Regions from separate parts of the Janthinobacterium sp. BJB301 genome, predicted to be linked through region 2. Evidence: predicted binding sites of a transcription regulator. Region 2 holds the regulator's gene; each other region holds the start of a gene.
What was found. The regulator FNR, encoded in region 2, switches genes on or off when oxygen is low (the NO sensors DNR and NnrR bind a similar motif). The targets are predictions, from matches to a motif close to TTGATNNNNATCAA.
Positions count from the first base shown of each region.

Region 1: the regulator FNR is predicted to act here: its motif matches at 3,314-3,327, upstream of CSQ91_RS00395 (DUF3079 domain-containing protein).
Region 3: the regulator FNR is predicted to act here: its motif matches at 2,256-2,269, upstream of ubiU (ubiquinone anaerobic biosynthesis protein UbiU).

Region 1 is NZ_PDZJ01000001.1:75,871-86,268, reverse strand. Features, by position in the region: gene CSQ91_RS00415 (GNAT family N-acetyltransferase) at 1-455, shown strand, start outside; gene CSQ91_RS00410 (TetR/AcrR family transcriptional regulator) at 452-1,060, opposite strand; gene CSQ91_RS00405 (MFS transporter) at 1,306-2,451, shown strand; gene CSQ91_RS00400 (prolyl-tRNA synthetase associated domain-containing protein) at 2,462-2,956, opposite strand; gene CSQ91_RS00395 (DUF3079 domain-containing protein) at 3,020-3,229, opposite strand; gene CSQ91_RS00390 (hypothetical protein) at 3,366-3,824, opposite strand; gene CSQ91_RS00385 (GNAT family N-acetyltransferase) at 3,854-4,261, opposite strand; gene CSQ91_RS00380 (GNAT family N-acetyltransferase) at 4,414-4,875, opposite strand; gene CSQ91_RS28455 (hypothetical protein) at 5,167-5,580, shown strand; gene CSQ91_RS00375 (GFA family protein) at 6,105-6,497, opposite strand; gene CSQ91_RS00370 (DUF4274 domain-containing protein) at 6,840-7,532, opposite strand; gene CSQ91_RS00365 (DUF4265 domain-containing protein) at 7,610-8,104, shown strand; partial or broken gene CSQ91_RS29390 (VOC family protein) at 9,291-9,719, opposite strand; gene CSQ91_RS28450 (CAP domain-containing protein) at 10,072-10,398, shown strand, end outside.
Region 2 is NZ_PDZJ01000004.1:59,956-70,353, reverse strand. Features, by position in the region: gene CSQ91_RS22355 (hypothetical protein) at 1-106, shown strand, start outside; gene modA (molybdate ABC transporter substrate-binding protein) at 308-1,066, shown strand; gene modB (molybdate ABC transporter permease subunit) at 1,084-1,755, shown strand; gene CSQ91_RS22340 (sulfate/molybdate ABC transporter ATP-binding protein) at 1,764-2,474, shown strand; gene CSQ91_RS22335 (TOBE domain-containing protein) at 2,515-3,282, shown strand; gene CSQ91_RS22330 (response regulator) at 3,354-6,428, opposite strand; gene fnr (fumarate/nitrate reduction transcriptional regulator Fnr) at 6,678-7,436, shown strand; gene CSQ91_RS22320 (FixH family protein) at 7,440-7,964, opposite strand; gene ccoG (cytochrome c oxidase accessory protein CcoG) at 8,067-9,449, opposite strand; gene ccoP (cytochrome-c oxidase, cbb3-type subunit III) at 9,452-10,372, opposite strand; gene CSQ91_RS22305 (cbb3-type cytochrome oxidase subunit 3) at 10,365-10,398, opposite strand, start outside.
Region 3 is NZ_PDZJ01000001.1:545,242-555,639, forward strand. Features, by position in the region: gene CSQ91_RS02460 (ribonucleoside triphosphate reductase) at 1-1,636, opposite strand, end outside; gene CSQ91_RS02465 (hypothetical protein) at 1,760-2,170, opposite strand; gene ubiU (ubiquinone anaerobic biosynthesis protein UbiU) at 2,333-3,370, shown strand; gene ubiV (ubiquinone anaerobic biosynthesis protein UbiV) at 3,380-4,276, shown strand; gene ubiT (ubiquinone anaerobic biosynthesis accessory factor UbiT) at 4,297-4,824, shown strand; gene CSQ91_RS02485 (heavy-metal-associated domain-containing protein) at 4,848-5,111, opposite strand; gene CSQ91_RS02490 (substrate-binding periplasmic protein) at 5,360-6,232, shown strand; gene aspT (aspartate-alanine antiporter) at 6,494-8,176, shown strand; gene aspT (aspartate-alanine antiporter) at 8,233-9,921, shown strand; gene CSQ91_RS02505 (bifunctional aspartate transaminase/aspartate 4-decarboxylase) at 9,978-10,398, shown strand, end outside.

The DNA.
Region 1 (10,398 bases), on a different contig from region 2:
CATCGATTACTTTCCACCCCGCCAAGGCGGAAGACACCCCCGCCTTCATCGACTTGCGCGGCAAGACGCGGCAAAATGCCATTCCCGCGGAACGCCTGGCGGAAGTGGGCATCACGGCCGACTCCTGGGCCGAAATGATGCGCTCGGGCAGCCTGCCTGGCCAGGTCTGCCATCACGACGGCCAGCTGGTCGGCTACTGCTTTGGCGAGCGCGACACGGGCGAAATCATCGTCCTGGCCCTGCTGCCGGAATTCGAAGGCTTAGGTATCGGCAAGACCTTGCTGGAATTGGTGATGACGGAACTGCGCGCGCAAGGCCACCAACGGCTGTTCCTCGGCTGCTCCAACGACCCCGCCTCGCGCTCCTACGGTTTTTACCGCTACCTGGGCTGGACCGCGACGGGCGAGACGGACAAGTATGGCGACGATGTGCTGGAGTTCCGCTTTACGGCCTAGGCTGCCAAGCGGTTGGCATCCCACACGCGCATGATTTGCGTGATGGCAGAGTCAAACACGGCGTAGCCTACGCCATCGCGGGCCTGGATAGCCACGCCCGACAGAAAGCTGTCGAAGACGGACGCCAGCGCCACGGCATCCATATCACCAGGCAGGTCGCCGCTGGCCATGCCCCGCTCGACGCAGCGCACGAAGCCGGCGCGCGTGCGGGCGCGCGATTGCGTGAGGGGCGCGGCCACGGCCGCGTGTTCGGCCGTCGGCGCGCTCATGCAGCCGAGCGCCACCATGCAGCCGGGCGGATGTCCCGGCTCGGACTGCATGCTGGCCGACTGGCGCAAGGCCAGCTCGATGGCCGCGCGCGGCGCCAGGCTATCATCCCACAGGCACTCCGTCACGCGGGCAAACGTGTCCAGATAGCATTGTGCCGCTTCGCGGAACAGCGCTTCCTTCGAACCGAACGCCGCATAAAAACTGGGCGCGGAAATGCCGCCGCCCAGGCTCGCCTTGAGCTGGCTCAAGGACGTCGATTCATACCCCTGCTGCCAGAATAAAAACATGGCCTGCTCGACCGCTGCCTGCCGGTCGAACGTGCGCGGCCGTCCCATTTGCGCCATCCTTCGCTCCTCCTCATTTACTTACATACTACTCGATACAGAAGTCATTGACAACGCGGCACGTCATCACCTATATTTATACCGATCGATACATATGTACCGCAACGACGGTCAGGGGCGCTCCTGCGCCTGATCTATTTACAAGGATGTTTGCCGTGAATCTCGCCACTATCACCACCGGAGCCAGCCCCGCGCTGGCCGACCGCCTCCCCGTCGCCGGCCTGCTGGCCCTTGCCATGACGGGTTTTATCTGCATCGTCACGGAAACCTTGCCCGCCGGCTTGCTGCCGCAGATCAGCTCTGGACTCGGCATCAGCGCCGCGCTGGCCGGACAAATGGTCACGGCCTATGCCCTCGGCTCCCTGCTGGCAGCCATTCCGCTCACCATCGCCACGCGCGGCTGGCGCCGCCGCAACGTGCTGTTGCTGACCATCATCGGCTTTCTCGTGTTCAATACCGTCACGGCCCTGTCGTCGCACTACTGGCTGACCCTGGCGGCCCGCTTCTTTGCCGGCATGGCGGCCGGACTGGCGTGGAGCTTGCTGGCCGGCTATGCGCGGCGCATGGTGGCGCCACACCAGCAAGGCCGCGCCCTGGCGCTGGCCATGGTGGGCGCACCCGTCGCCCTGTCCCTGGGCGTGCCGCTGGGCACATTGCTCGGTTCGCTCGTCGGCTGGCGCGCCGCGTTCTGGATCATTTCCGCACTGACATTGATCCTCATCGCCTGGGTGCTGGCCAAGGTGCCGGACTACCCGGGCCAGTCCGTCCATGAGCGCCTGCCCTTGCGCCGCGTCTTCACGACGCCGGGCGTGCGCCCCGTGCTGGCCGTCGTCATCGCCTGGATGTTGGCACACAATATTCTCTACACCTACATCGCCCCATTCGTGGCGCCGGCCGGATTGACGGAGCGGGTCGACCTGGTGCTGCTCGTCTTCGGCGCCGCCGCCATGGCTGGCATCTGGATCACGGGCAAGCTGGTCGAGCGCCACTTGCGCGCCACCGTGCTGGCCAGCCTGGCCGTGTTCGCCGCGACGTCCCTCGTGCTGGGCGTCGCATCGCACATTCCCGCTGTCATCTACCTGGGCATGGCTGTCTGGGGCTTGTCCTTTGGCGGCGCGGCAACGCTGTTGCAGACGGCGCTGGCCGACACGGCAGGCAGTGGCGCCGACGTGGCCTTGTCGATGAACGTCGTGGCGTGGAATGGCGCGATTGCGGCCGCGGGCGTGGTGGGCGGCACCCTTCTGGAAACGTGGGGCGCGGACGCCTTCCCGTGGGCCATGGTCAGCTTGCTGGTACTGGCGCTCCTCGTCGCCTGGTCGGCCCGCGCGCACGGCTTCCGGCCAGGACGGCGCAGCGGCGGCGCGTCCGTGGCCGGGCATTGATACAACGCGTTTAATCAGCTGCCGGCACGCTCAGAATGCGGGGTACGTGTCCAGTATGGGCGAGGAAATCGACCAGGGTGGCATGCGACAGCGCCACCGTGGCCGTATTGCGCAAGGGATGGGCTTGCACAGAACCGGCTTCCCATACGGCCTGGTCCAGCACCAGTTCCACCGCCTGCGCGCTGTCGTGGATCAGCGCAAACAGGCTGACGGAGCCAGGCGTGATGCCCAGATGCTGGAGCAAGCGTTCAGGCGAAGCCATGCTCAGCTTACTGGCCGGCAACAGCCGCCCCAGCGCCGCCAGGTCGATGCGCTTGTCGAAAGGCACGATGACGAGAAAATGCCGCCGGCCCTTTTCATCGCGTACGAACAGATTCTTCACCATCAGGCCGGGCATGGCTGGCACGTGGATCAGCGCCTCGGCTATGGTGTGGACGGCCGGGTGTTCGGCCAGGGTGTAATCGCCGGCGCTGCTTGCCAGCCAGCGGGACAGGGTTTCTTGCATGGAGACTCCTCAGCTCGGACGCGATGAAGAGATTGTAGCGGCGCGCCGCGTGCTGCGCTGCCGTCAGGGCGGGTTCTCGTCCTTGTCGGCCTTGTCGACCTTGTCGGCCGCCGCCAGCCCCCAGTCATTCCAGCCTTCGCCAAACAGCTCGATCGGATGCTGCGTGCGCTCGGAACCATTGCCGCAGCGCATGGCGTCCGGCGGACAATACTTGTCGCAGCCCCAGCAGATGCGTTCGGGGTTCTTGGGGTTCAAGGGAAAAGGCTTGGCCATGGTGTGGGCGCCGGGGTCGGTTGGGTCTTGTTGATGACTCTAGACCTGGCGCGGTGGGCGGTCAAACCAATTTCAGCTAAAAACTTGTCCAATATCAAGCTTATGCAGATAGTGGAGCATCTGCATGGCGCGGCCCCTACTCTGTATCTTTTCTGACGGAGATGGCCACTTCCAGCACGATACGCGCCACATTGACACCGCCGTCGGCGGCTGGCTGTGCCTTGAGCTCATCGAGCGCGTAGACCATCGTCACCATGGCGCCAGGCACGAACAGCTTGATGTCCTGTTTGTCGTTCATGTAGATGCTCTCGTCCACTGCCGAGCCATCCGCCTGGCGCAAGGTAACGCTGTTGACTTGATCGCCACGGCGGCTGTCCTGCCCCGCGAAATACGTTCGTTCGATGATGCCCGTCAAGGTTTGCGTCGGGAGGCGCTTGGCCTCGATGCTTTTCCACCATGCTTCGGAAGCGAACAGGCCATGGCTGCCTTTCAGGCCCATGTAGGGCCTGGTACTGTCGAGGGTGAGGGCCTGGGTTTTGGCGACGCGGCTGGGGTCTTTTGCCAGGGCTTCGGCGAGGGTATAGACGGGTTTCATCAGGTGCGGGAATTGTTAAAAACGGTCGCTCAATGTTTGCGCCGGATGACGTAGGCATTGCCGGCAAGCTCAAAACCGAGCGTCGGATAATAGGACATCGCATCCGGCGCGGAGAGCAGTATCAACGACACTTCCTCGCCGATGATGGCCTGGGTGCGCTTGACAAGTTCCTTGCCGATTCCCAGGCCTTGGTAATCCTTGTTGACTGCCAGATCCGACAGATAGCAGCAATAGGCATAGTCGGTCAACGACCGGGCCAATCCTACCAGCTCGCCATCCACCCAAGCCGACAGCAAGAGGCAAGGCGCGGCGAACATGCGCGCGATTCTCGGGAGATTGTCGGTGGGGCGCTTGATTCCGGACTGATCGAAAACACGGACGACATCGACCGGATCAAGGGGAAAATTGTGACGATATTCTACGGTGATGTTGTTCATAGTTTCAAAGGTGGAGGTAAGCGCGCTTGGGCGTGCCGTACCCATGATATGGCCGCAGCCTGTTTCGACAAGTATCGCTCATGTCGGCGTATTCATAGTATGGCAGTTGCGGGAGATGAGGGCTGTTTCCGTCCCCGCCACGCACCAGTAACTCAATCAATTGCCCGGAACTTTAAAAAACATTGTCCTTCATACTCTACTTCGCAATCCAATGCGAAGCCGATTCTTGCAAGCCCCCTGACGCGAGTGCGGCTGGGCGGCAGCAGGATACTGACCGGGCCAATACCCAGTTCCAGCCGGAGGTGCATGAACCGGCGAACCAGCGCAGGACCATGTCCCCAGAACGCGGGGAGCAATACCAGTGCCAGGTCAGCTTCGCGCCCTTCCTTCTGAAAACCGCCCCAGCCGGCAAACGCGCCATCACTCCGGATAGCCCACGGCCCATAGCCATTTGTTTGCCACTGCGCGTCCTTGCCTCTCGCCCATTCCATCACAGCGTGCTCATCCCAGCTTTCGGTGGCGAGCGGCATGTGGCGGATGACGTCCGGGTGATTCAACAGAACGAGCCATTCTTCATTGGCAATATCGGAGAGCGGGTGAAAAGTAAAAGCCATGTGCGTCTTGTCAGTTTAATGAGAACCCGATGAACCTCTCATCGTGCCACGAAAACTACACACTCACCAGTGGAGAACAAAAACGCTGGAGCCGGGATTGTTGACTGTAGACGGGGCAGTTCCATCCTTCCTGCATTCGCAACGGTGTGACGGCAGAGTCAACATGCGTGAGGCAATCCTGCCAGCAAACGAACAGGCTGTCGGCAGCTTGTGTGACAATGCACACACTGGAAATATGGAAGCTTCCATATCTCTATCTGATATCGAACAGACTTGGCAAGGATTGTAAATATGTTGGCACCGTTACGTTTGAATAGACGCATGTACGCTTCCTTTGTCGCCGCCGTTTTTCTTGTTGCTGGCGTCTCATCGGCGCGCGCGACCACGCTTGACGAGGACAGGACACGCGGTGATATACATGGCTTATTTGAGATCAGGGATGCTGCAGTAAAGTTCATGGCAGCAGAGAATTCCAAAAACGGCACACGGTGGCGGGTCTCGGAGCCGAACCGGAAGATTCTGGTGACGAAATGCGCGGTATTGTTGCGTGTGGAATGGGTTCCGAAGAGCCGTGGCCTGTCTGGATCAAATGTTGCGGTGAGCTGCGCCAAGACTGTAAAGCCCACGATACAACATAAATGGGAAGTGTTTGTGCCAATCGCCAAGGATCCACAACACGTCACAGTTATTCCAGGAAACTCCTGAGTGACACCGCTTATTTTGAGCCGCGGACGTAAAAAATGACCAAAGAATAATCATTGACACAAATATTTCATTTGGGTAGTATCGATTTGCATTTCTGAAAAGTCATACACTTATCAGGACTTCGTTTCACACTAGAACATTGACCGCATCAAGTTAAAAGGGTTTACAATGCCATTTAAAAAGTCGATTTTTGCAACGTTTTCCGTAGGATTATTAGCTTTTTCAGCCTATGCTTATGCGGCAGCTGCGTACTCCATTTCATACGCATACTATTCCGATGCCAGCTACAGCGAGCAAGTGGGCGAAGGACAATTCAATTGCAATGGAAGAACCATTGTCCTGTGGGGGCAGTCGACCTCTTACAAATTGGAGCAAACACGCGAATCTTGCCGCTCAGGCGATCCGTATACTGATCCGTGGGGAAACTAAATCAATTCCTTGCATAGCCAAGAAACTGCATCTTCTTAATTCATTGCCCAACATTTTGTGCGATAAAAAAGCCAGTCAAGTGACTGGCTTTTTTATTATGCAGGACTTTCTTGAAACTGTTTTGCATTATCACAAATTTCATACCATGCGGGCTTGGAGCCGACATAAACATGAAATTGCATGCTGACCTCAGGGTCATCATCCAGGCAGTTAACTGATATCGGAAACGAATCATTTTCTGAGCCAATTTCCCCCAAAGAAGTCCCGCAGTTTTTACAAAAAGTTCTTGCATATTTAAAGGGAGTCTCTGGCTCATATCGCTGAATAAATTCTCGCCCCTCCAGCAAGGTAAATGAATTCTTATCAACGAAGGCCAAGGCACTCGCGCCGGCCTTCCGACAACGAGAACAGTGACACATGCCCATCATGCCCGGGGGCGACGCCAGTTCAAACTTTACTGAGCCACAGCAGCAACTGCCTCTGATCATGAGATGTCCTTTTTGAAAGTTGACACTGTATTTTTACACAGTACTTTTGGAGAGGCAAGTTACATATGGTGGAATTTTTCAGAACCGAAGCGAGGAAGGGGCAACTCTGCCATTCAGGCACAGACTGATGCGTTGAGTGCCGTGAAAGCTTGCTCAGTCTTAAACTGATTAGAGCTCTGTGTAGAGTTTGCGAACGGTAGCAGTGGATCTATCCTGCTGTTGGAACAGGCAGGGAGATCGTGCTTGTGTTGATGATGAGCGTGCACTGGAGTCAAAAAAGCAAGGGAAGGATTCTGGGCGGGCTGGGCCCGCAGGCCCAGCCTGTAGCCCAAGCTTTATTCTTCACCAATGTACACGGAGTTCAACTGGAATATTTATCAATGGTTTCACTGAATAATCTGGCTTGCGATCCAGGAAACAAGCAACGTCGGGAATGGGAAGGATCTGTGCAAATATTCCTAGCTTTGTCTTGTATTCGATTTTATTGAGCAACACGGCATTCGCATGGGATAGAGCATGGATGTCCTCGCAAGCAAGATCGAGTGTCTCGTATCGCGCATAGTGATCGCCCGGCTGATTGGCCCAATAGATGCACAACGCTGTAGCAAATTCACACTTTTCTTGCGCTATGATCTGCGTTAGAAGCCATATGCCACTATCATAATTATGATGCTGGACGATGGCATGAAGCTGACATCCAGACAGAGTCGAGAGATCGTTTTCTACTTCTTTTTTGAACGCTTGAATACCTATCGTTCTCTGCCGAACATAGAAGTGATAAAAATCTTCCTCCTCGTTACCTTCCATAGCGCTGTCAAAAACCGACTGATCCATGTTGTGGTAATAAGTGTCGCCGGCACATTTTCCTTTCAGGGCCAGGATTAGGATATCTTGCTCGGCATCCGAGCCGTTCGGCTGTTTAAGTCCCAGCGCTTTTTCCAGTTTTGTTAAAATTTGCATTCCTTGGAGTAGACGGTTTGACAAAACTTCAGGATGAGTGAATGCGACAAATGGAAAAGAAATGTCGTTCCTCATGCAGCCTGCACAATATTGTCGTAACTATTTAGCTGGCGCGACCCGCACCGCAACGTACCAGCAATATGAAAGAGTTAATGGAAAACATCAATTGTAAAGGCATGCCACACATCCGCGTACTGGCAGACGAAGACACCGACGGCCCAACGTACGAAACTCTGCCGGCGCACCAGATTGACGAGCACGTCTTAGAACTGCTGGCGTCACCCGGTTTGGCCCTGAACCTGGCACGCGGCGACATCGTAAACATCGCCGACCCGCTCTCCCCTGCACAAGTATTGAAGCGCGGCGGCAACTTCTGCATCCAGATCTACGACGCCGACGCCGTGAGCCAGTCCGCAGTCGACCAGCTCGAGTACGACGTGCAAAAGCAGCTTGGCGGCACCATGGACGGCCAATATGAGGGCAATCTGACCTTCAGCGTGCCAGGCCACCACGGCATTTACAACATCAACGGTCCCTTCGACGCCTTCCGCGAAGCAACGGGCGTGGAATGGTACTTCGCCAATATCTACGCCAACCTCGATGACGACAATGATGAAACCCTACTCAACTGGTGGGTGGATATATAAAGTTTACTGACTACCTTGACGAGGCGCCGCAAGCCTTGGTCCAGCACGTCATCAAAGGCTACCTCATACCAACACCAAAACCGTAGAAAAGGTTTATAGCGCCTGGGCCACTTGGCGAGGCAAGTTCGGTCCCAGATGTTTCCACCACTGAATTTTAGAATCAACTAGGCAGCTAGAAGAAGGCTGTCATTCTTTGGGTGTTTTTGGGGTGTTTTAGCCTGGGAATGACAACAAAATGACAGCTTTTTTTCGTACGTTAACGACTCAACAACAATAGCCATTCCCTCATTTCCTAGCCTTGCGATGGGTTTGCGTCAAGACCCGGAGCGCTATGTGCATAGGAACGTTGTTTTTCGCCAAGTAGGCGGCCGCAGTCGCTGTGCCTAGCATTTCTTGAAAAATGACTCCGACATCGACTTTTTGCGCTGTTAGACCGTCATGCCTTAAACAGTCATAATTTTGGTTGGCTGCAATAGCAAATATGGGTTCATCAAGGTTGTTAACGTGCATTTTTGCCTCATCAATAAAAGAGAAAAATGTCTCCTTTTTTTGCCTTAAAGATAACTTAAATTTCCATTTTTGAGTAAATATTTTCTTTAATCAAGTTGTTAAAAAAGTAAAAAAATAACTATTAACAAGCAAAAATCATGCTGACAAGAACGTAAGGAAGCAGGGGGCAAAAAACCTATTATTGTAAGGGAGCCCTCTCCCGCTTCCCCTGTAAATTCCTTGAGCAGTACACACCACGCGCACTGACGCGAGGGTCAGGTTTGGCGTTCAGACACGGACTGAGGCGTGGGGTTCTGTGACAGTTGGCTCAGTCGAAAAACTGATTGGAACCCCGAACGCGCGCCCACGGCGCGCGGGGCTGCCGCGCAGCGGCAGCTGTTGGAGGATTCGGGACGGGCTGGGCCGGTAGGCCAGCCCTTCGAATCTCACACGCAGGGCACCGCCCTGCGTGTGAGATTCGAACTCACGAACAGTTTAACCCGTCGCTAGTTTTCAAGTCTCCAAAATCCTTATTTAATATCAATAACTTAGGGTAATTTCCATTCCGCATCCAGGATTTTTCTGCTGCCTTACAACGTCCTGCTCTCGCGGCCACATGCAGACGATGCGGAAACGATTTTTTCTATGCAAATGCAGACTAAAATCCTATCGAGCTAACTACTTAGCTGCTGAAAAATTACCATTTATTTTGGTATAGGTCCCAGCGATTTCCGTAAATATCCTCAAATACCACGACCGTTCCGTACTCTTCCTTCCGTGGTTCCTCACAAAAGTGAACGCCTGCGGCCTTCATGGCACCATAATCTCGCCAAAAATCGTCTGTGTGAAGGAAAAGGAAAACCCGCCCGCCACACTGATTGCCAACAAATGCCTCCTGCCTGTCGTTTGAGGCACGAGCCAACAAAAGATTACAGTCGCTTTCTGGGTTCGGCGTTACAACCACTCAGCGTTTCCCCGCTTGTGGAGTATCTTCGACCACAGTAAATCCGAGTTTTTCTGTGTAGTACTCGATCGCCCGATCGTAATCGTCGACGACGATGGCAACATACCCCAAGCATCTTTTCTGTGTTCTCAAAATCCATTCCTTCCATGTTGGGATGAACATCCCAGTCACTCAAATTTACCATAACACCTGCTACAGACACCGGCCTCAAGCCACTAACCATCCATACGGACTTGCGCTCCATATCCGATCAAAAATGCAATAAATGGCATATTTTTGAGCATTCAAGATTCCTCCTGAAGCAATGAATATTTTAACAACATACCGCATATTCGCACATCTCGTTATGATGTACGGACGGCATTATTAATTGAAAATTAAATTTCCATGAGGAAATTAAAACATGTTAAGATTCTGCCATTTTTTGCGGAGTTCCTCATCCCTGATCGTTATATCCCTGCATCAGTGAAGTCCGCAAGTATTTTAGATACAACTAAAACGTTAGCAGGAATAAATGAAAACAATTCAATCGCGTGTCTTGGCTGCTGCAGTTGCAACTTTGTTGATCGCTTGCGGTGGTGGTGGTGGTGGTGGTGATACAGAGAAAAATACTGAAATTGGAGTAACTCCGCCAATTACCCCACCAGTCACTCCTCCAGTCACCCCACCAATCAACCCACCAGTTACTCCTCCGGTCATCCCGCCGGCAGTGGACTCAACAATTCAGACTGAAGTACTTCTCGCAACTTACGCAGTAGGAACTGAGCAGCGGTACGCATACGATTATCTGAATGCCCAACGTTTGGCATGCGGGTTTGGATTATTGCAACAAGATTCGAAG
Region 2 (10,398 bases):
GGCGATGCCGGAAGACAGGCAGGCGGCGCAAATACAAGGCATCAAGACCAGTTCCGCCTCGCCCGCGCAAAAAAAGGCCTTGCTTGAGAGGCTGGGCAGGAATTGATCGCTTCATCTGAGCGGTGAAATTACTCGGCTGGGTGCTGTCACGCTTCATCGGCGTACCGCAGCCGGCCTGTCCTCTCCCGGCGCCGGCTGCATTTTCCTCTTTTGCCGATTTGCCATTGCTTGACCCACGCGATGGCAGAACGCTATATATAAGTGTATATTACGGTCCTTGTCACCGTTCACTTACAAGGATACGATCATGCGCCTCACCTCCCTCGCCCGTCTGCTTGGCACCGCTCTTCTCGCTACTGCCGCCAGCTCCGCCTTTGCCGGCGAAGTGGTGGTGTCGGCCGCGGCCAGCCTGACGAATGCGTTCAAGGATGCGGCGCAAAGCTATGAGGCGCAGTATCCGGGCAGCAAGGTGTCCCTGAACTTCGCCGCCTCGGGCGTGCTGCTGCAACAGATCGTCAAGGGCGCGCCCGTCGATGTGTTTGCTTCGGCCGACCAGGAGACCATGGATGCGGCGCAAAAGCAGGGCCTCGTCTTGCCGGCCGACCGCATGGATTTCGTCGGCAACAGCCTGGTGCTGATCGTGCCGCACGATAGCAAGCTGGGCATCAAGAGCCTGGGCGACCTGGCGCACAAGGGCGTGACCCGCGTGGCCATCGCCAATCCGGCCAGCGTGCCCGTCGGCCGCTATTCCGAAGGCGCGCTGAAGAAGGCCAAGCTGTGGGATGCCGTGCAGACCAAGGCCATCGGCACGCAGAACGTGCGCCAGTCGCTCGATTACGTGGCGCGCGGCGAAGTCGATGCGGGCTTTGTCTACGCCACCGACGCGGCCATCATGAAGGATAAAGTGAACGTGGTGCTGGACGTGCCATTGGACGCGCCCGTGCTGTATCCGATCGCCACCATCAAGGGCAGCAGCAATGCCGCCGAAGCGAAGCGCTTCGTCAGCTACCTGCAGACGGCGCCGGCGCAAGCCATCCTCGCCAAGTACGGTTTCAAGAAACCATAATTCAGGTAGGCGCCCGCATGGATATCGCCTGGACCGCGCTGGCCCTGTCGCTCAAGGTGGCGGCGTGGGCCACGGCGCTCAATTTGTTGCTCGGCATCGGCACGGGCTATCTGCTGGCGCGCACGCGTTTTCCCGGGCGCGAGTTGCTCGACGCCCTGTTGACCCTGCCGATGGTGATGCCGCCCACCGTACTCGGCTATTACCTGCTGGTGCTGCTGGGCCGGCGCGGCACCCTGGGCGTCTGGTTGCAGGACAGCTTCGGCATCAACCTGATTTTTACCTGGCAGGGCGCCGTGATCGCTTCCACCGTGGTCGCCTTTCCCCTCGTCTTCAAGCCGGCGCGCGCCGCCTTCGAAGCCGTCGATGGCCAACTGGAGCAGGCGGCCCGCGTGCTGGGCATTTCGGAACTGGCGATCTTTTTCCGCGTGACCTTGCCGCTGGCCTGGCGCGGCATCCTCGCCGGCGTGCTACTGGGCTTCGTGCGCGCGCTGGGCGAGTTCGGCGCCACCCTGATGGTGGCCGGCAGCATCCCCGGCAAGACGCAGACCTTGTCGGTGGCCGTGTATGAAGCCGTGCAGGCGGGCCAGGATGACGTGGCCAATACGCTGGTCCTGATTATCTCCTTTGTCTGCATCGTGGTGCTGTTGTCGGCTGGCCGCCTGGCGCCCGGGCGCATCGCGCACAAATGACGGCTATGATGACGCCTATGCAACTCGACCTCGACATTCGCGCCACCTTGCGCTCCGGCAAACGCCGCTTCGACATGCAAGTGCAATGCACGTCCGATAGCCAGCGCATCGCCATGTATGGCCCGTCCGGCGCAGGCAAGAGCATGACCCTGAAAGCCATTGCCGGACTCTTCACGCCTGACGCGGGTCATATCCGCCTGAACGGGCGCACCCTGTTCGATGCCGCCGCCGGCATCAACCTGCCGCCGCAGCAGCGCAATGTCGCCTACCTGTTCCAGGATTACGCGCTGTTCCCGCACCTGACGGTGCGCCAGAACGTGGGCTTTGGCCTGGCGCGGGGCTGGTTCAATCCGCGCGCGCGCGAAAAATTGCAGAAGGTCGAGCATTGGCTAGCCGCCTTCCACTTGCAGGAACTGGCGCACCAGTTTCCCGACGAGTTGTCCGGAGGCCAGCGCCAACGGGTGGCGCTGGCGAGGGCGCTCGTGGCCGAGCCCAGCGCGCTGCTGCTCGACGAGCCGTTTGCCGCCCTCGATCCGGCCCTGCGTGTCAAAATGCGTTTGGAACTGAGCCAATGGCAGCAGCGCCTGGACGTACCCATGATCCTGATCACACACGATCCGGAAGATGCGCGCATCCTGGGCGAGCATGTGCTGTACTTGCGCGACGGACAGATCGATAACAGGGAAGAACACATGGCATTGGGTGAACGCATTGGATAAATCAGCGGCAGCGGAAATCGGCTTGCAAGGCTCGGTATGGATGACGGTGGGCGGAGAAAACCTGGGCGGCGCCGGCCGGGTGGAATTGCTGGGCGCTATCGCCGAATGCGGCTCCATCACGCAGGCGGCCAAGCTTGTGAAGATGAGCTACAAGGCGGCCTGGGACGCCATCGACGCGATGAACAACCTGGCCGGCGAGCCGCTGGTCGAGCGCCTGACGGGCGGTAAGGGCGGCGGCGGCACGCGGCTGACGCAGCGGGGGCGCCAGCTGGTCGACAATTTCCGCATCATCGAGCGTGAGCATGCCCGCTACCTGCGCCAGCTGGGCAGCCAGGCGGAAGGTATCGCCGACGATCTTTTACTCATACGGAGAATGGCCATGAAAACCACGGCACGCAATCAATTCCTGGGCAAGGTGGCCGAACTGAAACAGGGCGCCGTCAACGACGAAGTCACCCTGGAATTGCCCGGCGGCCAGCAGATCGTCGCCATCGTCACGCAAGGCAGCAGCGCAAGTCTGGGCCTGGTGCCGGGAGCGGAAGCGTTTGCGTTGATCAAGGCCTCGTCCATCATCCTTGTGGCGGACAGCGAAGGCGCGCGCTTTTCCGCGCGCAACCAGCTGGCCGGCACCGTCACGCGGGTGCAGACGGGCGCCGTCAACACGGAAGTGGTGCTGGACTTGCCGCGCGGCGGCACGATTGCGGCCATCATCACCAACCAGAGCAGCACCGACCTGGGCATCGCCATCGGCAGCAGCGTGACGGCGATCTTCAAGGCATCCAGCGTGATTCTGGGCGTGCCGGCCTAAACCCAAAGCAAGGACTGGGGGCGTACCCTGAGGGTACGACCCCGGCCTTTATCTCTTGGGTTCAAACGAGCTTAATCCTTCAACCGCGACAACCAATCCGTCGCCGCCGCCAGCGCTTGTTCCAGTTCCTGCGCCGTGTGCGCCAGCAGCGCCGGCACCTCGTCCAGGCGGCCCGCGTCGATGGCTTCCTCGGTGGCGAACGCGGCGCGGATCAGACGTTTCGTGCCCAGGGTGCCCACGGAGCCGCGCACGCCGTGCAGGATGCGCGCCACGTCGCTGTGGCGGCCCGATTGCAACGCTGTTTCGGCGTCGCGCACGGGCGTCATGCCCTTGTTCAGCGCGTCTTCCACCATGCGCCGCAGCACGCCGCGCCCCTTCGCGTCGCGTCCCATCACGCGCATCAGCGGCGCCATGGAAAACACTTCTTCATCGGCGACGCGTACCGGCTCGGCCGCCTGCACTTGCGGGCGCTTGGGCAGGTGGCGCAGGATGACTTCCATCATCTCTTCCACCACCACGGGCTTGGCGATGAAGTCGCTGATGCCGGCCGTCATGCAGCGCTCGCGCTCGGACGCCAGCACGCCGGCCGTCATGGCGATCACGGGCAGGCTCAAGCGCAGTTCCGTGCGGATGATGTGGGTGGCGCTGAAACCGTCCATGACGGGCATCTGCATGTCCATCAGCACGATGTCGTAGCGCAGCGCTTCCGTGCGCAGCCGTTCCACGGCTTGCAAGCCATCGCCCACCACGTCCAGGGTGGCGCCCATGTGTTCGAGGATGCCGCGCGCCACGGCCTGGTTCAAATGATTGTCTTCCACCAGCAGGAAATGCACGCCGGCCAGTTCCGTGCCCAGCGGCTGGTGCAGGATGCGCTGCTCGCCGCCGTCATTCTTGGCGATCAGCGCCTGGTGCAGGGCATCGAACAGGCTGGAGCCCGTGATCGGCTTCATCAGCACGACATCGGCCTCGGCCGCGCTGGAGATTTCCTCCAGGTGGTTGCGGGCGAAGGCGTTGACCATCACCACGATGGGCTGGCGCTGGCCGCTGGCCGCCTGGCGGATGGCCTTGGCCGTGGCCAGTCCGTCCATCACGGGCATGTGCCAGTCGGCCAGCACCACATCATACGGCTGCTGCTGCGCAAGGCGTTCGCGGTACAGTTCGATGGCGGCAAAGCCGGAGTCCACTTCGTCGGCCAGCCAGCCCCACGCCTCGATCAGCTTGACGATCAGTTCGCGCGTGGTGCGGTTGTCGTCGGCCACCAGCAGGCGCAGCTGGCCCAGGGCCGGCGTGCGCCGCGTTTCGGCCGGCTGCGCCAGCATCTCGAAGGGCACGCTGAACCAGAAGCGGCTGCCCTTGCCTTCGCTGCTGGCGACGGCGATGTCGCCGCCCATCATGTGGATCAGCTGCTTGCTGATGGCCAGGCCCAGGCCCGTGCCGCCGAAACGCCGCGTGATGCTCTGGTCGCCCTGTGAAAACGCGGCAAACAGCTGCTGTTGCTGCAGTTCCGTCATGCCGATGCCCGTGTCGCGCACTTCGAAGCGCAGCCAGGCGCGCCCGTTTTCGCTCTCGGCCAGACTGACGGCCACCACCACCTCGCCGCTCTCGGTAAACTTGATGGCGTTGCCGGCCAGGTTGACGAGAATTTGCTGCAGGCGCTGGGCGTCGCCCACGAGGCGCCGCGGCACGTCGGGCTCGACGGCGATGGCCAGTTCCAGCTCCTTTTCGCCCGCATTCATCGTCATCGTCGTGGCCAGGGTATTCATGACTTCGTCGAGGTCGAATTCGACGGGCGACAATTCCATGCGGCGCGCCTCTATCTTCGAATAGTCGAGCACATCGTTGAGGATGCCCAGCAGCGACTGGCCCGCCACTCTGACCATGGTCAGGTACTTGCGCTGTTCCGTGTCGAGCCTGGTATTGCCCAGCAAATACACCATGCCCAGCACGGCATTGAGGGGCGTGCGGATTTCATGGCTCATGTTGGCCACGAAATCGCTCTTGGCACGGTTGGCCGCCTCGGCCCGGTCGCGTTCCTGCTCCAGCTCCGCCGCGCGCGCTTCGAGTTCCTGCTGAAGGCGGTCGCGTTCGCTCATCAGGCCGTTGAACGCTTCCGTCAGTTCGCCGATCTCGTCGCGCTGCTGTACCGGCACGGGGGTGAAACGGCTGCCGCTGGTGCGCAGGGCCAGCAGGGTGTCGCGCAGGCGCACCAGCGGCGACAGCAGGCGTACGGTGACCAAGCCCAGAACAAAGGCGGCCAGCAGCGAAGCGAGGATGCTCCACAGCACCAGCCGGTACAGTACGCCATCGAACGGTTCGAAGGCATCCTCGACGGGCAGCGAGGCGGCCAGCAGCCAGTTCACGGATTTCAGGCGCTTGAAGCTGTTGACGGCCGTGATGCCGCGGCTGTTGGTGCTGACCATGCTGCCTTCGCCATCCTCCTTCAGCAGCTGGGTGGTCGTCAGGTTGGCGTTCGGCTTGCGCGGCTGCAGCAAACGGCTGGTATCGGGGTGCAGCACGTAGCGCGGCACGGCGCCGCGCGTGAGGATGAAGTAATAGCCGCTCTTGCCGATCTTTTCCGAGCGCAGGCGGCCCAGCAGATTGTCCTTGTACAGGCGCAGCACGCCGATCACCACGCCGGCCACCTGGCCATCGGCGGCCAGCACGGGCGCCACCATCTGCACGATGGGCATGCCGCTCGACTTGCCCAGCATCGGCTCGGTAATCATGGGCTGGCGCGTGCGCAGGACGGTCTGGAAATACTCGCGCTCGGCGACGTTGATGCCGGCGCGCCCCGTCACTTCCGGCATGTCGGCCACGATGGCGCCATGCGCGTCGAGCACCAGCACGTCGTCGAACAGCACCAGCATCGAGCGGCGCGCATAGTATTCGCGCAGTTTGGCGGGCTGGGCGATCAGTTCCGGCGGCTGCTGCCTGGCCGTCAGGGTGACAATCTGCAGCAGCATGCCCAGCTTGTCGTCGAGCTCGGCAGCGGTGCGGCTGATCAGCGATGACTGCTGGCTCAGCAGTACTCGGGTGAAGTCGTCGCGCATGTGCTGCACCTGGATCATGGTGACCAGCGCGATCATGGCGATCGAGGTCAGGCTGGTGGCCAGCGCGACTTTTGCTTTAATGCCGAGAGGCTTCATGATTTCCTTTTCAGTGCCGGGCGGCACAGGCGGCAGATAATGCTGTCAGGAATTTTCCTATCAATACCCCAGCTTGGCAAGCGCCGCCGCGCAAATTGCCCGCCCCGTATGGGCTTTTGACGATGTTGCCATATAATTAAAGGCTGGACGTCGTTTATTCGCCGAATTTACGGTGAAATTGGCATACGGCAACCCTGTATGCAGCTGTATGCAGTAAACTTGTTGTTGCATTTTCTAAAAGGTACCGACATGACTGAAGCGCTACTCACTCCCACCTTGCCCACCGTGAACGTGGAGGCGTTGCGTGCACGATGCTCGACCTGCAGCATGCATCAATTGTGCCTGCCGATGGGCCTCGATGTGGGCGACATGGATAGGCTGGACCAGATCATCGGCCGCCGCCGCAAGATCGTGCGTGGGGCCTCGCTGTTCCGCATCGGCGACTCGTTCCAGAATCTGTACGCGATCCGCCTCGGGCACTTCAAGACCTACCAGATCAATCCGGGTGGCGAAGAGCAGGTGACGGGTTTCCAGATGGCCGGTGAACTGCTGGGCATGGATGCCATCAGCGCCGACCGCCACCACTGTAATGCGGTGGCGCTGGAAGACAGTGAAGTGTGTGAAATTCCGTTTTCCAGCCTGGAACAATTGCTGGGCAATATGCCGACCCTGCTGCGTCATTTCCACCGCATGATGAGCCAGGAAATCACGCGCGAGCAAAGCGTCATGCTATTGCTGGGCAATATGCAGGCGACTCAGCGTTTTGCCGCCTTCATCGTCAACCTGGCGTCGCGCTATGAAGCACGCGGCTATTCGGGCAGCAATTTCCAGTTGCGCATGTCGCGTGAGGAAATCGGTAACTATCTGGGCCTGACCATCGAAAGCGTCAGCCGCTTATTGTCGAAATTCAAGAAGGAAGGCTGGCTGCGCGTCTCGAACCGCGAGATCGAAATCCTGCAGCCGGCCAAGTTGAAAGCCATTACGGCCGGCACGGACGTCTGCAAATAAGACTTACAGTTCCTCGTCCGCATGTAGCGCGATGCTGCGTTGCAGGGGCCAGGTCCAGATGCCGGACAGGCGCCACTCGCGTTTGTCGTTTTCCACCAGCACTTGCCAGCGGCTGCGTTCGAGCATCGGCAGTGCTACGGAAAAATTGCCGGCCGCATCGGGCTGCACCAGCAGCTTGATATCCTTTTCCGGCAGGGTCGCATGCGCCAGGTGCAGCAGCAAAGGCGCCTGATAGGCCTTGCCGAAGCTGTGCACGGAACCACTGAGGCGCGCTGCAGCCACGTCATATGACAGGCGCGTATCCATGGCCAGGTCGCTGGCGATCGTGTCGCGCTTCAAATCCTGGTTGATCGCCTTGCCCTGCTTGTAATAATCGCCCACCACCAGCGCATCGGGCTGCGTAAACGCGATATAGCCCATGAAGCTGCCGACGACCACGGACAGGCCGGGACCGATCATCAGCAGCCATGGCCAGCGATGCTTGTACCACGGTGCAACGGGTGCTTGCAGTTTCAGACTGTCGGACATGATATTTCTCCTGTTTAATCAGCCAGTCCCCGCATGGGGACCGGCCTTCCTGCAACTTCGTGGCGGCGGCGAGGGCACCCGGTCCCCGTCCGCCTTTCCTTGTTAACGTGGCACGATGAATACCGCGCTTTCACGCACATGCAGCGATGGATCGTCCAGCGATTGCAATTCGATCGCAATCTTGTTTGAGCCCTTCTCGCCGACGCCGTGCGGCACGCGCAGGCGGATCGGCCAGCCCAGCGTTTCCGTCGGCTGCAAGGTCACTTCTTCGCGCGTCAGCAAGGTCAGGCCCGGCAAGCCGGAAGCGCTGATTTTAAAATGCTGGCTTTGCTCGGACGTATTCATGATCTGCAGGCGGTAGACGTTTTCGATCATGCCGTCCTCCACTTCGCGTCCCATCGAACCGCGGTCGCGGATCACGTCCATTTTCAGGGGCGTGCGCAGGGCCAGCGAGGTACACACGGCGATGATGATCAGGGCCAGGATGGAAGTGTAGATCAAGACGCGCGGGCGCATGGCGCGCTGGCGTATCTGCTTCGAATTGAAGTTGTTTTCCATCGCATGGTCGGTGCTGTAGCGTATCAGGCCACGCGGCCGCTCGACCTTGTCCATCACGCTGTTGCAGGCATCGACGCAGGCGGCGCAGCCGATGCATTCATACTGCAGGCCGTTGCGGATATCGATGCCGGTCGGACACACCTGCACGCACAGGGTACAGTCGATGCAATCGCCCAGCTTGTCGTTGTTGCCGGCCTTCTTGCTCATGGCGCCACGCGGTTCGCCGCGCTTGGCATCGTAGGTGATGATCAGCGTGTCCTGGTCGAACATGGCGCTCTGGAAGCGCGCGTAGGGGCACATGTATTTGCACACCTGCTCGCGCAGCCAGCCCGCGTTGCCGTAGGTTGCCAGGCTGTAGAACAAGACCCAGAACCATTCCCAGGGACCGAAATTGAGGGTGGTGACCGACTGCGCCAGTTCCTTGATCGGCGTGAAGTAGCCGACAAAGGTAAAGCCCGTCCACAGGGCGATGGCGCCCCATACCAGGTGCTTGGCCGTCTTCTTGAAGGCCTTGCGCACGGAAGGGCCCTGCTTGTCGAGGGCCATGCGCGCGCTGCGCGTGCCCTCGATGCGGCGTTCGACCCACAGGAAAATTTCCGTGTATACCGTTTGCGGGCAGGAGAACCCGCACCACACCCGCCCGGCAATGGCCGTGACGAGGAACAACAAATACGCACAGATGATCAGCAGGGCCGCCAGATAGATGAAATCCTGGGGCCACAGCACGACGCCGAAAATGTAGAACTTGCGCGTGGTCAAATCGAACAGCAGGGCTTGCCTGCCATTCCAGGTCAACCACGGCAAGCCGTAGAACGCCAGCTGGGTAAGCCATACGCATACCCATCGCCAGGTAGCGTAGCGTCCTTTGGCCTCGCGAGGGTAGATTTGCTCGCGGGCCGCATACATCTTGATGACTTGAGGTTCCATTTTTACTTTGCGGGTGCCTGCGGATTCGACAGGCTCCAGACATACGCCGACAGCACGTGTACCTTGGATTCGCCGAGGAAATCGCTGAAGGCCGGCATGGTGTTGCTGCGTCCCTTGCGTACGGTTTCCATGATGGTATCGGCGCTGCCGCCGTACAGCCAGGTCTTGTCCGTCAGGTTCGGCGCGCCCAGCATCTGGTTACCCTTGGCATCGGCGCCATGACAGGCCATGCAGGCGCCGAACTTGGCCTTGCCCAGCACGGACTTGACGGGATCCGAGGTCGAGCCGGACAGGCTCAGCACATAATGGGCCACGTTCTCGACATCCTTTTCGGAGCCCAGGGCGGCGCCCATCGGTGGCATCTGCCCATTGCGGCCGTGCAGGATGGTGGTCTTGATGATGTCGGGTTCGCCGCCATACAGCCAGTCCTTGTCGGTCAGGTTGGGGAAGCCCTTGTTGCCGCGTGCATCCGAACCGTGGCATTGCGCGCAGTAGGTCAGGAACAGGCGCTGGCCGATGGCTTGCGCCTGCGGATCGGCGGCCACCGTCTTCAAGTCCTGGCTCAGGTACTTGTTGAACAGGGGACCGTAGTCGGCTTCCGCCTTCTTCAGTTCTTCCTCGTACTGGCCCGTCGATTTCCAGCCCAGGCTGCCGGCATAGTTGCCCAGGCCCGGATACAGGAACAGGTACGCCAGGGAGAAGACGATGGTGATGTAGAACAACCACATCCACCAGCGCGGCATCGGCGTATTGAGTTCCTTCAAGTCCTCGTCCCAGACGTGGCCCGTGGTGCCGTCAGCGGGGGCGCCCTCGACCACTTTGATTTTCGACTGCGAGTACAGCAGCACGCCGCAGCCGATGATGCCCAGCAGGGACAGCACGATGATGTAGATATTCCAGAAGCCATTGGTAAAGTCAGCCATGGTTATGCTCCTTCGCCAGGGTCATT
Region 3 (10,398 bases), on a different contig from region 2:
AGATGGAAAACGTGGGCGTGACCGTGATATAGGGCAGCGAGAAGCGGCTCAGGGCGCGTTTCACCAGCTCGCGGCAGGCATTCGCGTCCGATAGCGCTTCCGTCATGTACAGGTGCAGCACCGTGCCGCCCGTGTACTTGCGCTGCAGCGCGTCCTGCAATTCCAGCGCCTCGAACGGGTCGTCCGTATGGCCGACGGGCAGCTGCGACGAATTCGTGTAGTACGGGTTGTCGACCGTGCCCGCCTGCAGGATGGCGGGGAAGCGCTTGCGGTCTTCGCGGGCGAAGCGGTAGGTCGTGCCTTCGGCCGGCGTCGCTTCCAGGTTGTACATATGGCCCGTCTCTTCCTGGAAGGCCACCATGCGGGCGCGTACGTGGTCGAGCAGGCGCACGGCCAGCGCGTGGCCTTCTGGCGTCGTGATGTCCCAGGCGTCGCCGCTGAAATTGCGGATCATCTCGTTGATGCCGTTCACGCCCAGGGTGGAAAAGTGGTTGCGCAGGGTGCCAAGGTAGCGCTTCGTGTACGGGAACAGGCCTTGCTGCATCAGTTCTTCGATGGTGCGGCGCTTGATTTCCAGGCTGGTCTTGCCCAGTTCCAGCAGGCGGTCCAGGTCCGCCATCAGGGCTGGCTCGTCGCCGCGCCATCGGTGGCCCAGGCGCGCGCAGTTGATCGTCACCACGCCCAGGGAACCCGTCTGCTCGGCGGAACCGAACAGGCCGTTGCCCCGTTTCAGCAGTTCGCGCAAGTCCAGCTGCAAGCGGCAGCACATGGAGCGGATCATGTTCGGCTTGAGTTCCGAATTGATGAAGTTCTGGAAATAGGGCAGGCCGTAGCGGGCCGTCATCTCGAACAGGCGTTCGGCGTTTTCGCTATGCCAGTCGAAATCCTCGGTGATGTTATAGGTGGGGATGGGGAAGGTGAAGACTCTGCCCTTGGCATCGCCCGCCATCATGATCTCGATGTAGGCGCGGTTGATCATGTCCATCTCCACCTGCAGCTCGCCATAGCTGAAGTCCATTTCCTGGCCGGCGATGACGGGAATCTGCTCGCGCAAGTCGTCCGGGCAGACCCAGTCGAAGGTGAGGTTGGTGAACGGCGTCTGCGTGCCCCAGCGCGATGGCACGTTGAGGTTGAAGATCAGTTCCTGCATGTACTGGCGCACGTCTTCGTAGCGCAGGCTGTCCTTGCGGATGTAGGGCGCCATATAGGTGTCGAAGGAGCTGAACGCCTGCGCGCCGGCCCACTCGTTTTGCAGGGTGCCGAGAAAATTGACGATCTGGCCGATGGCGCTCGACATGTGCTTGGGCGGACCGGATTCGATCTTGCCCGGCACGCCATTCAAGCCTTCGTGCAGCAGGGTGCGCAGCGACCAGCCGGCGCAATAGCCGGCCAGCATGTCGAGGTCGTGGATGTGCAGCGCCGCTTCGCGGTGCGCCGCGCCCACTTCCGGCGGATACACCTGGTCCAGCCAGTAGTTGGCGATGACCTTGCCCGACACGTTGAGTATCAGGCCGCCCAGCGAGTAGCCCTGGTTGGCGTTGGCGTTGACACGCCAGTCGCGCCGCTCCAGGTATTCATTGATGGACGCGGCGACATCGACCTGGCCGCGTGTGGGGGAAACTGCATTTGTCGTCATGAAACCTCCAATAAACACAACATGCGGTGTTTTTATGGAGATTAATCACTAAATATAGTGGCGTCAAAGGGCGCGTGCAGTTGCGTGACGAATCCTTGATGCAGGTGAAAAAAGCGCCCCCGTTTACTTTTTCGCGCGGCCCTGGCGCAGGATGAAGTAGCTCAGGCCAAAGTACGCGGCGGCGCAGACGGCGATGCTGATGGCGGAGGCGGGCAGCACGTGCGCCCAGATTTCCAGCGGCGAGAAGGTGCTCCAGCTGGCGACGCGGATATCGAAGGTGACGTAGTTCGCCAGCAGCCAGTAGACGGCCAGCAAGCCCGTGCTGATGGCGATCTGGCGCGGCACCGGCATGGCGCGGCGCGCGAAGACGGCTTGCAGGAACAGCAGCAGCACGCCCGGATACGCGCCCAGCACCTCGGGCGACAGCACGGACAGGGTCGCGTCATCGTAGCCGTCGGCCGGCGCGGCCCACTGCACTTGCAGCACGGTGAGGAACAGGGTGAGCAGGAAGATCAGCAGCGGTTTGCGGGGCATGGCGGGCAATCGAAGAGGGAGAAAAGGGGGGCATTTTACAGCCAGGTCAAGCAAGTTGAACGCGCGCCAGCCATGCATGCATTCCTTCACCTGCGTCAAGGACTGGGCAGCATGGGCGGGGCTATAGTCTGCACCCTGAGCCGATACAGGACTGTGAATATCATGATGCTTGAATCAACCACCGCCACCCGCGTGGCCGGACCGCTGGAACTGGTCTGCCCCGCCGGCAGCCTGCCCGCCTTGAAAGCGGCCGTCGACAATGGCGCCGACACCGTTTACCTAGGCTTTCGCGACGCCACCAATGCGCGCAATTTCGCCGGCCTCAATTTCGACGAGAAGGCCATCGCCGAGGGCGTGCGCTACGCCCACCAATATGGGCGCAAGGTGCTGCTGGCGCTGAATACCTATCCACAGCCGCACAACTGGGCCGTGTGGCGCAGCGCCATCGACCGCGCCGCGCAGGCCGGCATCGACGCCATGATCGTGGCCGATCCGGGCCTGATGGCCTACGCAAGTGAGCATCACCCGCAGCTGCGCCTGCACCTGTCCGTGCAGGGCTCGGCCACCAACTACGAAGCCATCAATTTTTACCATGAGCACTTCGGCATCGCCCGCGCCGTGCTGCCGCGCGTGCTGTCGATGGCGCAGGTGGAGCAACTGATCGCCAAGACGGAAGTCGAGATCGAGGTCTTCGGCTTCGGCTCCCTGTGCGTGATGGTCGAAGGGCGCTGCGCGCTGTCGTCGTATGCGACGGGCGAGGCGCCGAATACCCATGGCGTGTGCTCGCCGGCGAAATCCGTGCGTTGGCTGGAAACGCCGAACGGCCTCGAATCGCGCCTGAACGGCGTGCTGATCGACCGCTATGCGCCCGGCGAAAACGCCAGCTATCCCACCCTGTGCAAGGGCCGTTTCGAAGTCAATGATGAAGAGTATTACGCCATCGAGGAGCCGGCCAGCCTGAATACCCTGGCGCTGCTGCCGCAACTGATCGCCATGGGCGTGCGGGCCGTGAAGATCGAAGGACGCCAGCGCAGCCCCGCCTACGTGGCGCAGGTGACGCGCGTGTGGCGCGAGGCGATCGACGCCTGCCGCGAAGGCAATGCGCGCTACGCCGTCAAGCCGGGCTGGATGGCGGCCATGGACAAGCTGGCCGAAGGCCAGCAGCACACATTAGGTGCTTACCACAGATCTTGGAAATAGAGGATGAACATGCTGAAGCTTTCACTGGGCCCCTTGCTGTACTACTGGCCACGCGCCACCGTCTTCGAGTTTTACCAGCAGATCGCCGGCACCGCCGTCGATATCGTGTATCTGGGCGAAACCGTCTGCTCGCGCCGGCATGAGGTGCGTCTGGCCGACTGGCTCGATATCGCCGACATGCTGGCCGCCGCCGGCAAGGAAGTGGTGCTGTCGACGCAGGCGCTGATCGAGGCGGGCGCCGAACTGGCGACCCTGCGCCGCATCACGGGCAATGGCCGCTACGGCGTCGAGGCCAACGACATGGGCGCCGTGCACTGCATGGAAAAGGGCACGCCCTTCGTCGCCGGTCCCCATTTGAACCTGTTCAATGGTCCCAGCCTGCAACTGCTGGCGCGCCTGGGCGCGCGGCGCTGGGTGATGCCGCTGGAAATGGGGCAGACTGCGCTGGCCGAGATGCAGCGCCAGAAGCCGGAAGGGCTGGAGACGGAAGTCTTCGCCTACGGCCGCATGCCGCTGGCGTTTTCCGCGCGCTGCTTCACGGCGCGCAACCGCAACCTGCCGAAGGACGATTGCGGCTACAGCTGCCTGGAAGAGCCGGACGGCCTGCTGCTGCGCACGCGCGACGAAGTGCCATTCCTCGTGTTGAATGGCACGCAGACGCAGTCGGCGCTGGTCTACAACCTGGTGCGAGAACTCGACGCCATGCGCGACATGGGCGTGGCGGTGGCGCGCATCAGCCCGCAAGCCATGCATACGGAACAAGTCATCGCCATCTTCGACCGCGCCCGCCGTGGGCAGGTCAGCGGCATCGGCGCCCAGGCCCAGCTGGCGGCCTGCCAGCCGGCCGGCGCCTGCGACGGCTACTGGCACGGCCAGCCCGGCATGGAACAGCACGCCGCACATTGAACGCATCGAAAGGAAGTACCATGCAAGATCAACTGGAAAGATTGCCGATCCCGGCCAAGCCTCCCATGAGCAAGCCCGGCGTGTCGTACCGCTTGCCGGAACCGCTGGCCGAATTGCTGTCCAAGCTGCCCCCGTATCCCGCCTCCTGGCTGTTCGTGCAAGGCTTGAACCGCCTGCTGGCGCCGCAATTGCCCGACGACGTGCGGCGCAGCCTGGAAGGGCGCAGCCTGCGTTTGCGGCTGCTGGACGCGGGCATCGCCTTCGATTTCGAGTGGCAGGGCACGGTGTTCGTGGCCGAGCGTTATGTCGACGTGCCGGACCTGTGCATCGCGGCCAGCGTGCATGATTTGATGCTGCTGGCGCGGCGCCACGAAGATCCGGACACCCTGTTCTTCAGCCGTCGTTTGAGCCTGGAAGGCGATACGGAACTGGGCTTGCTGTTCAAGAATACGCTCGACGCCATCGAGTTGCCGCCGTTCGACCTGCAGGCGCTGGGACCGCGCCGCGTGCTGGCGCATCTGCGCGACCGGGGCGCGCGCGAAGGCTGAGCTGGAAAAGGGAGGGCAGGCGCTCAGTGGCGGCAGTGGCCGCAAGCGCCGCTGCACGATGCCAGCTGTTCTTCATCCGTCGCTTCGCCCATGAAGCCGGCGTCGTTGACGGCGGCCAGCAGGCGTTCCTGCGTGGCCAGACGTTCGTCGAACTGCACCGTGGCGCCGTGCCGCGCCAGCGAGACGCACACGGTGGTCACGCCCGTAACGGCTTCGAGCGCGCCCGTCAGCCTGTCGGCGCAGCCTTCGTGATCCATCCCGATAATATTCAAGCGCGCTGTCTGCATGTGTTCCTCTTGTTTTTCAAATAAAAAAACAGCGTAGGCGAGGGGCGCGCATGCCGTCCAGAGCAGCACGCAAGATTTATTTCCTATTTGCGGTTTTGTTGATCTGGATTAACTCCAGCCTCTCTGCTGCAGTCTGAAACTGCTGTTGTTTTGTACACAGTTGCCGTATTCCAGTCGACAAGCGTGCTCTGCTGCGCGATACTGTCATTCTGATAAGAACGCTATGAATGCGCTGGAAAGGAGGGGCCATGCGGCGCCGCCCCCTGCTCAAGCTTGCCGCCCTGTGGCCGTTGGGCGCGGCCATCGGCGCGGTGCCGCCGCTGCCGCTGCCGCTCGTGTATCCGCGCCATCAGGCGCTCGACGATCCGCAGCAAGGCTATGTGACGGCCTTGCTGCAGCAGGCGCTGGCCCGTTCGGGCCAGGCCTATGCCTTGCGCCGTTCCGCACTGCGCATGGTGCAGACGCGCGCGATGCAGGAAATCGCCATGGCATCGGGCAGCGTCGATGTCGTCTGGGCGATGACGAGCCGCGCGCGCGAAACGCAATTGTTGCCAGTGCGCATCCCCATCGACCGCGGCCTCATCGGCTGGAGAGTGGCATTGATCCAGGCGCGCCGGCCGCAACTGCTGCGCGGCGTGCGCAGCATTGCCGCCCTGGCGCGGCTGTCGGCCGGGCAGATGCGCGACTGGCCCGACTCCGCCATCCTGCAGGCGAATGGCTTGCGCCTCGATACGTCGAGCACCTATGAAGGCCTGTTCCAGCAACTGGCGGCAGGGCGCATCGATTACTTTCCCCGTTCCGTGATCGAGGCGCAAAGCGAGCTGGCCAGCCACGCGCAATTGCCGCTGGCGCTGGACACTCACCTGGTCATCCGCTACCCGGCCGCGCTGTACTTTTTTGTCGGCAAGCACCGGCCGGAACTGGCGCGCCACATTGAAACGGGACTGGAGACCATGCTTGCCGACGGCAGTTTCGCGCAGCTGTTCCAGCGCCATTTTGGCCGCCTCGCGCAGGGCCTGAATCTGTCCCGGCGCCACGTGCTGGAGCTGGCCAATTCCGACTTACCGGAAGAGACACCGCTGGCGCGCAAGGCACTTTGGTATCGTCCAAGACATTACTAATAGTTTTGTTGATCGATGTCAAACAAGTGCTTCAATCGTGCGCAGGATGTTTGATGAAAAGCAAAGCAAGTTCAACAGAACACCTGTTGACACTTGTAAAATTTTCACCGAACATAATTCCTCGTAACAACATTTCTCCGGCGCAAGCGTTTATCGCAAGTGCCGTGCAGGATCCGTGCGCCCGTTCAACAGCCAGCTGCCGTCAGCCGCCGAACGCTCTGTTCTCTTGTAACCATCCGTTATCTTTTCGAAGGTTTTTCCATGCTCGATTCGATCACGTCCATATTGCACCAGGTGCCGGAACTGGCCCTGTTCCTGGCGCTGGGGCTAGGCTACGCGGTAGGGCAGATACGCTTCGGCCCGATCCAGCTGGGCGGCGTGTGCGGCACCCTGATCGCCGCGCTGCTGATCGGCCAGCTGGGCATCACCCTGGACGCCAGCGTCAAGAACGTCTTCTTCATGCTGTTCATCTTTGCCCTCGGCTATGCGGGCGGTCCCCAGTTCTTTGCCAACCTGAATGCCAAGGGTTTGCGACTAGGGCTGCTGTGCCTGATCGAAGTGGTGGTGGTGCTGGCGCTGGTGCTGCTGGCCACGCGTTTCCTGGGCCTGGACCAGGGTACGGCGGCCGGCATGATGGCGGGCGCGGCCACGGAATCGGCCGTCGTCGGCACGGCCACGGACGCCATCTCGAAACTGGCGCTGCCGGCCGCTCGCATCGCCGAGCTGCAGGCCAACGTCGTCACCGCCTATTCCATCACGTATATCTTCGGCCTGATCGCCATCGTCATCGTCACCAGCCAGATATTTCCGCTGTTGTTGCGCGTCAACCTGCGCGAGGAAGCCGATAAATTGTGGGAAAAGATGGGCGGCGCGCAGACCGATGGCGACGGCGTGCAGGCGACGCCGGAAATGGTGGGCCGCGCCTACCGCATCAGCCGTGGCGCGGGACGCCGTCTCGATGCCTTGCAGCATATTTTTGCGGGCCGCGCCAGCATCACGCGCGTGCGCCGGCACGGCAAGGTATTGCCCTTGGAACCGGAACTGCGCCTGCGCAACAACGACGAAGTGCTGGTGATCGGCCACCGTCCCGCGCTGGTGGCGGCCGAAGCCATCCTGGGCGAGGAATTTGCCGACACGACGGGCTTGAACATGGCTGTCTCGGCCGTCGAAGTGCTCCTGCAGCAAGCATCGCTGGTCGGCCAGCCCTTGCGCCAGCTGGCCTTGCCGTCCGGCGTGCATGTGGCGGCCGTCGTTCGTGGCGAACACAGCATGCCGCCGCTGCCTGATCTTTCCTTGCAGCGCGACGACGTGCTGCGCCTGTACGGCACGACGGAAGGGCGCGAGCTGAACACGGCGCTGGCCGCCATCGGCAAGCGCGTGCCCACGGGCGACCGCAGCAATATCGTCTACGCCAGCATCGGCATCGTGCTGGGCGTGTATATCGGCGGCTTCTCCGCCAAGCTGGGCGGCATCCCGTTTTCGCTGGGCACGGGCGGCGGCGCCTTGCTGACGGGCCTCGTGTTCGGCTGGTACCAGGCGCGCAAGCCGGGCATGCAGGGCATCCCGCCCAGCGCGCTCGACATGATGAAGGATATCGGCCTGGCCACCTTCATCGCCTGCGTGGGTCTGGCGTCGGGGCCGCAGGCGATCGATCTGATCCGCCAGTACGGGCTGTCGTTGCCGCTGATGGGTGTATTGATCGCCGTCATCCCCGCCTCGCTGTCCTTGCTGGTGGGGCACTTTTTCCTCAAGCTGGAAGCGCCCGTGCTGCTGGGCGCCATCGCCGGCCAGCAGTGCAGTACGCCGGCTTTGTCCGCCGTGCAGAACGCGGCCGGCAATTCCACGCCCTTGCTGGGTTACACGATTACGTATGCCATCTCGAACGTGGTGCTGCCCCTGCTGGGGCCGCTCATCGTGGCCTTGGCCGGCTCCGTCCACGCATGAGCAGCCGGCAAGGGCACACGCAGTAAAGAATTCCTTCAACACGAAAGGCGGTCCGCATGGAATGGTTGCATGAGTTATTCAAGAAGTCGCCCGAAATTGCCTTGTTTCTCTCCCTGGCAGTGGGTTACTACATCGGCAAGATCAAGTTCGGCTCGTTCCAGCTGGGCGGGGTAGCCGGTTCACTGCTGGTGGCGGTACTCGTCAGCCAGGTGGGCGTCGCCATCGATCCCGGCGTCAAGTCGGTGCTGTTTGCCCTGTTCATCTACGCGGTTGGCTATGAAAGCGGGCCGCAATTCTTCAATTCGCTGGGGCGCCAGTCCGTGCGCGAAATCATCCTGGCCGTCGTGCTGGCCGTGACGGCGCTGCTGACGGTGGTCATCCTGGCCAAGGTGTTTGGCCTGGACAAGGGCCTGGCAGCCGGCGTGGCGGCGGGCGGCTTGACGCAGTCGGCCATCATCGGCACGGCCGGCGACGCGATCACCAAGCTGGGCCTGGCGGCCGACGAGGTGGCCCGCTTGCAGGGCAACGTGGCCGTCGGCTATGCCGTGACGTATGTGTTCGGCTCGTTTGGCGCCATCATTGTCTGCGTCAACATCTTGCCAAAGCTCATGGGTCGCACCATCCGCGAAGATGCGATCAAGGCGGAAACGGCGCTGCAAGCGGGTGTGCAAGTGCTGGGGCCGGGCCAGACGCCGGCCGCGCCTGACTTGATCGGCCGCATCTACGACGTGGGCCCCGGTGCCGGCCGCTCCGTGGCGGACATCGAAAGCGCTAATCCGAACACGGCCATCACCATCGAGCGCGTGAAACGCAATGGCCAGATCATCGACGTCAGCCCGGACCTGGTGCTGGCGGCCGACGATATCGTGCTGCTGGTGGGCCGCCGCGAAGCCATGCTCAGCGTCTCTTCCCAGCTGGGCAAGGAATTGCTGGCCGTCGAAGGCATGGAACTGGTGATGCAGCGCCGCGACATGGTGCTGACCAACAAGGCTTACCACAACAAGACGGTGGGCGAGATCCGCAGCGCCACGGCGCCGGGCGTGCGCCACGGCATCTTTGTCGTGCAGCTGAGCCGCATGGGCAAGATTCTCCCCATGCAGGCGGAAACCGTTGTGCAGACGGGCGACGTGGTGACCATCTACGGCGCCGAGCAGGACGTCAAGCGCGTGGCGGCCGAAGTGGGTTATATGATCGTGCCGAGCGCCAAGACGGACTTCGTCTACATGGGTGCCGGCCTCGTCGTCGGCCTGCTGGTGGGCTTGCTGGTGGCGCGCATCGGTTCGATTCCGCTGACCCTGGGCAGCGGTGGCGGCGTGCTGCTGTCTGGCCTGGTATTCGGCTGGTTCCGCGCCAAGCGCCAGACGTTTGGCTACATGCCCAGCGGCGCCGTGCAAATCCTGAAAGACCTGGGTCTGGCCGGCTTCGTTGCCGTCGTCGGCCTCACGTCCGGCTTGCAAGCCGTGCAAACCGTGCGCGAACACGGCCTGACCCTGTTTGGCGTGGGGGTGGTGGTGACCATCCTGCCGATGATCTTGACCATGCTGATCGGCCGCTACATCTTGCGTTATGACAACGTGGCCGTATTCGCGGGCGCCTTGTCCGGCTCGCGCAGCGCCAATCCCGCGTTCGGCGAAGTGCTGAATGCGGCGCAAAACTCGATTCCCACCGTACCGTTTGCCATCACATATGCCTTGGCCAACGTTTTCCTGACCCTGCTGGGGCCGCTGATTGTGGCCTTCGTCTGAGTCTGCAAGTATGTGCAAGAACCCTGAACATTGTCAGTCTATAAGGAGTAGCAAAAATGGATTTCAGTAACCCAAGCAAACTCGCCCTGTTGAGCCCATTTGAATTGAAGGATGCGCTGATCCAGACGGCCAAGCAAAGCAACCGCCTGATGCTCAATGCGGGCCGCGGCAACCCGAATTTCCTGGCGACTACGCCACGCCATGGCTTCTTCCAGTTCGGCCAATTCGCCATGACGGAAGCGGAGCGTTCCTATGTGTACATGGACGACGTGGGCGGTTTCCCCACGCGCGACGGTATCGAGGCGCGCTTCGAAATCTTCGTGCGCCAGCATGCTGAGACGCCGGGCGTGCACTTCATCGAGGCAGCCATGTCGTATGTGCGCGACCAGCTGGGCCTGGACGCGGGCGACTTCATCTACGAGATGTGCGAAGCCATCCTCGGCTGCAACTATCCCGTGCCGGACCGCATGCTGCGCC